DNA from 2 places in the Pseudomonas sp. SA195 genome. Region 2 is predicted to be linked to the other one. Evidence: riboswitches for the same ligand, from Rfam matches in the RefSeq annotation. Region 2 holds a riboswitch; the other holds the start of a gene.
What was found. A riboswitch is a leader RNA that binds a small molecule or an ion and turns the genes downstream of it on or off. The one in region 2 is predicted to bind cobalamin.

Region 1 (4,419 bases), 560 kb from region 2:
GCGCGTCGCGCCGGGCCCTCGCTACTGCCGGTGCCCGCCTCGAAGCTCTCGATAAGTTGCCGCAGTTTGAGCAGATCGTCATACAAGGGCGTGGCAACGAGCGGTGGCGTCAGGTGATCGACCATCACGGCCAGCCCGCGGCGCTTGGCCTGGATCCCCTCGCCGACACCATCGACGATGTACGGATAGATACTCGGCAGGTCGCCAACAATCTGCAGCGGATAATCTTCGGCACTCAAACCCGCCCGGCGCCGCGGCAAAAACTCGTAGGTCGAGTGCCGGCCCAAGTGCACCAGCGCATCGGCACGAAACCCGTCACGCAACCAGTGATAGAAGCCCAGATACTGGTGAGGCGGCGGGAAGACGAGGTTCGCGTGCAGCAATTCTTCGTCGACTTCCCAACCACGCGGCGGTTGCGGGCCGATGAAGACGTTACCCAGCTGAACGCCAGGAAAGATCATCCGGCCGTCCTGCACCATGACCTGACCGGGCGCCTCGCCCCACCCACGTAACCCTTCGATGCCAGTTGCCGCGAGCCCCTCGATCAATGCGTCCGCCTCGGCCCAATTGGCCAGGCCCGGTTGGGCCAGCGCCTGCTCGTAGAAGTCCTCGAGCTGCGCCAGCAAGTCGAGCGCCCGCGCCCGGGCCGGGTGATCGACACCATCGAGAACGTGGTGCAGCTCGCTCGAACCACTGCGCAGCGTGTGCCGGGCAATTTCGAGGTGCGAGCCCTGCAGGGCGCGCCGCATCTGCGCGTTCCAATAGCCCAGCGGGCCGTGCTCCATTTCTGCTTGAAGCGCGGCGGGCAAACTGCGGAACCAGCGCAGGTACGCCTCGCGGTCCAGCCCAGCGACCTTGCCAACCATCTCCGCCAGGGCGTCGCCCTGCTCGGGCAGGTTGACGCCTCGATCCTGTAACAGGGCCAGCAACGCCTCGGGGGATTCAGGTAGCGCCCCGGTGTTGTAGCCCTCAGCCCTGAGCCGCTGAAGGATGGCGAACAGCGATTGCGGCACGTCCAGGTTGTCGGCACCAATGTTGTGCCGGCCCGGTGGGTGGTTGTAATAGATGATCGCGACGCGCTTGTTCTCGTTGGATTTTTTCTGCAGCCGTTGCCAGCGATGGATCCGAGCCGCAATCGCCTCGACCCGCGACGGTAGCGGCTGGCTGAAACCGAAACGAATGCCGGAATTCGGGTCGATCTGAGCCGATGCCCAGGCAGCCAGGACCATCGGTTGGCTGATGCCTTGGAGTTCAGGCATGGCGAGCTGGTAATGGACTTTGTCGCGCCCGAGACCATCGCTCGACAGCTGCCAGCCATCTTCGTCTCGATCCGCCAGGCGAAGCGCCTTGAGGACGGGGACATCGAGGCGCTTCAGCAGGTCGGTCGCCTCCTCGCGCCCCTCGCCTCCACCCAGCACGAAATCCTGCAGCACCACAACGGCTGCCAGCGGCGGATGCTGGGCACCCTCGAGCCAGCGCAGGGCCTGAAGCGTGCCCTCACCCCAAGTGGCGAACAGGCTGACGCAGGCTATGTCGCGTTGCTGGAGGGTCTGGCATAACGCATCGTTGAGATCGGCATCGCCGTGGCGGTCCGCGCGGCCGTGGTCGATTACCGCGACCAGCGTCTCGCCGCGCCAGGCCAGTTCGGTAGGGTCGGTAATCTGCCCGTCCTGATAGAAGCGCAACGCAGGACGAGGCTCGGGCGGCATGACCGTTCCCGGCTGGCCTCGATTGGCGAGCCAGCCGAGCAGCCTGGCGATGTTCTCGCTCCCACCACCTAGCCAGTAACTGCGTGCCTCGATCCATGGGGCCTGATCGGGATTGGCATCGCCGAGTTCGCGAACCCAGCCGACCAGATCATCCCCCGGCTTTTCCGCACCCAGTCGTGTCGCATGTTCACGGTCGCGGAACACCCGCTGGCCATCGAAGCGGCTCATGACAACAAGCGTCTGGTCGCTGTGCATGATGATCCGATCGCCTGCCGCGTGCGCCTGGATCAGCGGGCGTAAGCGATCCACTTCAGTGCCGAAGACACCCACTACCAGCAGGCTTTCACCCGTGCCGAGCCAGTCGGCGACGTCCGCGTCGCTCATCTCCGAGAGCTGTTCGGGCGTGCGGGCGCTGATGTCGGCACCGGGAACCCGGTGCTTGAACTGCACCACGGCCGAGGCAAACTCCGCGGCGCTGTACTGCGAAATGATGGCGTTGATCTGGCCGGCGAACAGCGGCTGTGCCACCAGGACCAACAAGGCGGTGCACAGGACCCGCATCGATAGAAACATGCCCACTCCCGTTTCGGGGACGCGCGGGCGACAGAAACCCCACGTCCGACACCGACGAGGGGTTTCCGAGGCTGCCGCCCACCGCGACAATTCCTTGGGGAGTACGGGCTGGTATCGGGCTCAGTCGAACGCGTCGACCCTACCGTTGCGGGGGCAGCATCAGCTTTCACTGATTTCCCATTCAACCCAGACCATGATCCGGGCACCGCGCACTCCATGAAGCCGGCCACCATCCGGCCGACCGCGCGAACCTTACGCGCCGCCCCAGGTGAGATCAAGCATGCCGCAGTCCTGGGCGCCATCCGTCAAGTCTGGCTAGACTCCCCTACAGCAGTCTTGCGGAGCCTACCTATGAAAGATGAGCAGCAACCCAAATCGCTGACCTGGCGACAATTGCTCCAGAGTGTGCTGGCCGGCGCGCTGGGCGTGCAGAGCGGCAAGAACCGCGTACGCGACTTCAATCACGGCAAGCCGAGCCAATTCATCCTGCTTGGGGTCGGCTTCACTGCGCTATTTGTACTGGTGCTGCTCGGCGTCGTGAAACTGGTGCTCTATCTGGTAGCGCTGTAACGCCCACGGTTACTGATGGCTGACCCAGAACACTGCGGTTGCGACGACGAGCAGGATGATGAAGAAGATCGCGGTGGCGTCCGCGCGACTGTCATTGCCATGATGTTCGGACACGGCTGCGCTCCTTGTTATCGATTGGAATGAGGCGCTGGAACAACGTTGCTGCTAAGAGTTAAGACCACCCCGGCGCAGCCCTCAAGGCAGCTTTACGAAATATCAAAATGGCGGCGTTTCGTTCTAAACATATTCCCAAACATCACTTTTGCGCATAACTGCTAGCTGGTATCTTGCCGCCCTCCCTGAATGGGTGCGCGGCCGTGCGCGCAGAAAGCTGTAAACAGCCCTGAGAACAGGACACCCCATGTACGTTTACGACCAGTACGACCAACACATCATCGAGGATCGCGTGCGTCAGTTCCGCGACCAAACCCGCCGCTTCCTGGCGGGCGAGCTCGGTGGTGAGGAATTCCGCCCGCTGCGCTTGCAGAATGGCCTCTATATCCAGCGGTATGCGCCCATGCTGCGCATCGCGGTGCCATACGGGCTGCTGTCCTCCACACAGGTGCGCAAGCTGGCGGAGATCGCCCGCAACTACGACAAAGGTTACGCCCATATCAGCACCCGCACCAACGTACAGTTCAATTGGCCAGAACTCGAAGACGTGCCTGATATCCTTGCAGAGCTGGCGACAGTCCAGATGCATGCCATCCAGACGAGCGGCAACTGCATTCGTAACACGACGACCGACCAGTTCGCCGGCGTCGCGCGCGACGAGCTTGTCGACCCGCGCCCCTGGTGCGAAATCATTCGGCAGTGGTCGACCTTTCACCCTGAGTTCGCCTTCCTGCCACGTAAATTCAAGATCGCTGTCAACGGTGCCGTCAGCGACCGTGCCGCCATCGAGGTGCACGATATTGGCCTGGAAGCGGTGCAGAACGACGCCGGCGAGCTGGGCTTCCGCGTTTCCGTCGGTGGAGGCCTTGGCCGAACGCCGATCGTCGGCAGCTTCATCAACGAATTCCTGCCGTGGCAGCACTTGCTGACGTACCTCGACGCCATCTTGCGCGTGTACAACCGTTATGGCCGTCGTGACAACAAGTTCAAGGCGCGGATCAAGATCTTGGTCAAGGCGCTGACGCCCGAGGTGTTTGCCGAGCGTGTCGAAGCCGAGTGGTCCTATCTCAAGGACGGCCCCAATACACTGACCGACGCCGAAGTGGCCCGCGTCAGCAAGTTCTTCGTCGACCCCGCCTACAAGGCGCTTGACGACCAGGACGCCGCTCTCGCCCAGCTCGACGCCGAGCACCCGGGCTTCGCTCGTTGGCGCCAGCGTAACGTGGTCGCGCACAAGAAGCCGGGCTACGCTGCCGTCACCTTGTCGCTCAAGAGCACCGGCGTCGCCCCAGGCGACGTCACGGACAAGCAGCTCGACACCATTGCCGACCTGGCCGATCGCTACAGCTTCGGCGAGGTCCGTAATTCTCACGAGCAGAACATGATTCTCGCTGACGTCGAGCAGGCCCGCCTGTTCGAGCTGTGGAATGAGTTGCGCGAACTGGGTGTGGCA
Region 2 (4,419 bases):
ACCATTGCTGGGAATTTCCTGTTCCAGATTCCGCCGGTGCTGACCTTCCTGACTGGCCTGTCGATCATGTTCCTGGTGGCACGCTTTTTCAGTGATGACATCGAGACGGATCCCATCCTCGAATACGTCCGCCAGGTTGAATTCGAGACCTTGCTGTTCTTCCTAGGCATCCTTCTGCTCGTCGGTATGCTCAAGGAGATCGCGGTGCTCGACGGTCTGGTGCGTATCTATGATCAGGTTCCGGCTGTCATGGCCAACTACTCGATGGGCGTGCTTTCCGCGGCAATCGATAACGTCCCTCTGACGGCCGCGCTGCTTAAATCGGGTTTGCAAATGGGCGTGGCCGAGTGGATGGTGCTGACCTATGCCGTCGGCGTCGGCGGCTCGCTGCTGGTGATTGGCTCTGCAGCCGGCATCGTGGCGATGAGCAAGGTGCGTGGGCTTACCTTCGGCAGCTATTTGAAGTACTTCGTCTTCCTGTTCATCGCATTCAACGCCGGTTTCGCAGGGGTGTACCTCATGGGGCGCACGATTGCCGGCTGAGCGCGCAATGGCCCGCCGCCGGCAACCGGCAGGCGGTTAGGGCCAATGCAGGTTGAAATGCGAGCCCAGGACGAAGCAGCCGTCCAGCAGGTCCCAGCGCTCGACGCATGCGTGTTTGTTCGGCCCGGCATGCAACTTCAATCGATTGAACGAATTGGGTGAGGTGCCACGCACCCGCGAGGACAGGGTGGTGCCCGCCTGGACCATCCAGATCTCACGCGACAGCGCGGTGTATTGCTTGGACAGCGGCAAGACGTAGGGCAGGTGGATATGCCCGCCCATTACCAGGTCAAGTCCTTCATCGGCCCAGCAATGCAGGGCTGCATCGGCACCGTGCTGCAAGTTGCTCAGATCGCTCAGCACCATGGCGCCGAATGGCTGATGGGCGACCACGATGCGTAGCTTGTCCCGGCTGGTCTGCCTCAGCCGCTCACGCACCGCTCGTACCTGCTGATCGGTGACCAGCCCGTCCTTATGGCGTCTTGGATGCGTGGTATTCAGGCCTATCACCAGCACTTCGCCATTTTCGAAGGTCGGCTCCAGGTCGTCTCCAAAATGCCTGCGGTAATTGCGGTAGGGCGTCAGGAAGCGTGCAAAGAGGTTGTACAGGGGGATGTCGTGATTCCCGGGAATCACTAGCGTCTCGGGAATGCCATGAGCGAGCAGGCGCTCGACGAACGCCTGCGCCGCTGCGAACTGGCTGGCACGGGCGCGTTGCGTGATGTCACCGGAAAAGACCAGAAGGTCCGCCCCGTGCTCGCGTACGTGGCTTTCCAGGGCCTCGACGACACCGGATTGCTCGGTGCCGAAATGGGTGTCGGATATCTGCACGATGGTCGTCATTAGGCTGGCGTCTTCTCGTTGGGATGCCGGGTTCGAAGGCACGTTACCTTATTCGAAGCCAGGATCGCCGAGGCGTTCCGGTAACGTCTCGTGACGAGCTTGCGGCGACGCTTCCGGTTGCGCCGCGCAGGGCCTTGGACTAACCTCCGCGCTGCTTCAGGTGCCCCCTGGCATAAAGCCAGTCGGGTGAAACAGGGAAGCCGGTCCATTCGTAGAAGATTCCGGCGCTGCCCCCGCAACGGTAGGCGAGATTGAGCCGCACAAAGCCACTGTGCTCCAGGCACGGGAAGGCGCGGCTTACAGGACGTTCGTCCACTCGCAAGCCCGGAGACCGGCCTGTCGCAATCCACGGCAGTGCGGCGGGCGCTGATCGGGGTGCGGCTGCTTGCACCTGCGCTCCCTTCGTATCCTCCGTCTGCCCTTATCGACTGTTGTCGTGCGGCGGGCACGACGGAGACCCCACCTTGATCTGCAAGACCCTCACTTCAACCGCGGCGTTCGCGCTGCTCGGCCTGGCTCCCTTTGCGCTCGCGCAGGCTGCGCAAGGCTCACTCGACCTGGATTCGACCGTCGTCACGGCGACGCGCGTCAACACGCCAACGCCAGCGCTGGCGGCAACCACCGTCATCGATCGTGAAGAAATCGAGCGCAGCCAGGCGACGTCGCTGCCTGATCTGCTGCGTCGTGTGCCGGGCTTGTCGTTAGCCAACAACGGCGGGCCAGGCAAGACGACCAACCTGTTCCTGCGCGGCACCAACTCGGACCACACCATCGTGCTGGTCGACGGGGTGAAGGTCGGTGCCGTCAGCAACGGCGCTGCCGCTTACCAGGATTTTCCGGTCGAGCTGATCGAACGTATCGAAGTGGTACGGGGACCGCGCTCGAGCCTCTATGGCTCCGAAGCCATTGGCGGCGTCATTCAGATTTTTACCCGTAAGGGCGAGGTGCACGGCATTCGCCCATTCTTCTCGGCAGGCTACGGCACGCATGACACCGCCACCGGCAGCGCCGGTGTCAGCGGCGGCGATGGCCAGGGCTGGTTCAACCTGGCGGTCAATAGCGAAGATACCGACGGTATTGATGCAACCAACCACAACAGTTTCTCCAACGACCCGGACGCCGATGGCTATCGCAACCTGGCCGGTTCGTTGAATGCCGGCTACCGTTTCGACAACGGGCTGGAGCTGGCTGGCAATGTGCTGCGTGCCAAGATGCACAACGAATATGACGGCGGCGACGATGCGTACATGGACGGCGAGCAGCACGTGGTGGGCGGTAGCGCGCGCTATGCCCCCGTCCAGAACTGGCTGGTCACCCTGCAGGCTGGGCGCAGCCAGGACAAGAGCGACGCGTACAGCGACGGCAGTTTTTCGTCACGGTTCGATTCGCGTCGCGACCAGTTCTCCTGGCAGAACGACATCCAGCTGGCGGAGCGGCACACCCTGACCCTCGGCTACGACTATCTGCAGGACGAGCTCAGTAGTGACTCGAACTATCAGATGAATTCACGACACAACAACGGCGGCTTCGCCCAGTATCTCGGCAGCCATGGGCGCCTGGACTGGCAACTCAACGCGCGCCGGGACGTTAACGAAACCTTCGGTGGGCACAATACCGGCGCGGTCGCATTGGGCTATGCCTTGACTGACGATGTGCGTGGCTATGTCAGCTACGGTACTGCGTTCAAGGCACCGACCTTCACTCAGCTTTACTACCCGGGATTCTTCGGCATGTATGAAGGCAATCCCGACCTGGACCCGGAGGAGTCCGAGAACCTCGAGGTCGGATTGGAAGGTCAGCCAAGCTGGGGTAGCTGGAGCGTCAATCTGTTCCGCAACGAGATCGACAACCTGATCGCCGCCACCGGCCCGAACAATGGCTATATAAACGTCGACGAAGCGCTGATCCACGGCGCCGAGCTTAATGTCGCGAGCGAGTGGCTTGGCTGGTTCTGGAATGCCAACGCGACGCTTCTTGAGGCCGAAAATCGCTCGGATGGCGCCAACAACGGCCGGAACCTGCCGCGTCGGCCACAGCAGCTGTTCAACCTGGAAATGGATCGCGCATTCGATCGCATCAGCGTAGGCGCTACGCTGCATGCCGAAGGCGCACGCTACAACGACGCGGCAAACCAGACCGAGCTGGGCGGTTTCGCTACGGTTGACCTGCGTGCTGAGTACCGCATCGATCAAGAGTGGCGCGTGCAGACGCGGGTCGCGAACCTGTTCGACGCCAACTACCAGACGATTGACGGCTACAACCAGCCTGGCCAAGCGGTCTATTTCACCGTCCGTTATCAGGCCCTCTGATTCGGACTCAACGGCGCACCTCGAAGGAGAACACGCATGATCAAACTGTCCCCACGAGCCCAAATGGCTGTCGGCGTTGCCCTGGTGGCGCTGATGGCGATGACCCGCGGGCAGCATCTTGCCTCGGTCAACTTGCCGAGCGCCTCTTGGGCGGTGTTCTTCCTGGCTGGTGCATTGTTAGCGCCGCGCTGGGTCTTCCCGGGGCTATTCGTCGAGGCTTCGCTGCTGGACCTGGCCTCGATGGGCTGGGAAGTCGCCGGTAGCTATTGCATGTCCCCGTCGTATTGGATGTTGCTGCCGGCCTACGGTGCGCTCTGGTGGGGCGGACGCACCTATGCGCGGTTGCACCAGCCACACTGGCGCAGCCTCGCGGTGTTGGCGGCCTGCATGGCAGCCAGTGCGTTCGTTTGCTATCTGTTCTCCGGCGGTGGCTTCCTGTTCTTCTCCGGCCGTTATGAAGAGCCGTCGTTGGCGCTACTGGTCGAACGTATCGTGCACTACTACCCGCGCAACCTTGGCACCATGGCGGCGTATGTGGGTATGGCGGCGCTGCTGTTCGTCGGGCTGCGGGGCTTTAGCGCTGAGCGCGCTGAGGCTCGGGCATGAGCGAATCGACTGAGCGCGACGCCCGGCACCGCGCACGTATGCAGCGCAAGAAAGCGGTGGTCGACGAAAAAATCGCCGCCGCACAGGACGAATACGGCCTTCTGTTAGTGCACACCGG

Region 1: another riboswitch for cobalamin. It lies ahead of M1D78_RS09745 (cobaltochelatase subunit CobN); the one in region 2 lies ahead of btuB (TonB-dependent vitamin B12 receptor).

Annotation. Positions count from the first base shown of each region.
Region 1 covers NZ_CP096392.1:2,093,644-2,098,062, reverse strand. The annotation lists gene M1D78_RS09745 (cobaltochelatase subunit CobN) at 1-2,282, opposite strand, end outside; cobalamin riboswitch at 2,372-2,508, opposite strand; gene M1D78_RS09740 (DUF2970 domain-containing protein) at 2,634-2,852, shown strand; gene M1D78_RS09735 (nitrite/sulfite reductase) at 3,214-4,419, shown strand, end outside.
Region 2 covers NZ_CP096392.1:1,535,845-1,540,263, forward strand. The annotation lists gene nhaD (sodium:proton antiporter NhaD) at 1-543, shown strand, start outside; gene M1D78_RS07095 (metallophosphoesterase family protein) at 580-1,386, opposite strand; cobalamin riboswitch at 1,528-1,740, shown strand; gene btuB (TonB-dependent vitamin B12 receptor) at 1,854-3,695, shown strand; gene M1D78_RS07105 (hypothetical protein) at 3,732-4,301, shown strand; gene cobO (cob(I)yrinic acid a,c-diamide adenosyltransferase) at 4,298-4,419, shown strand, end outside.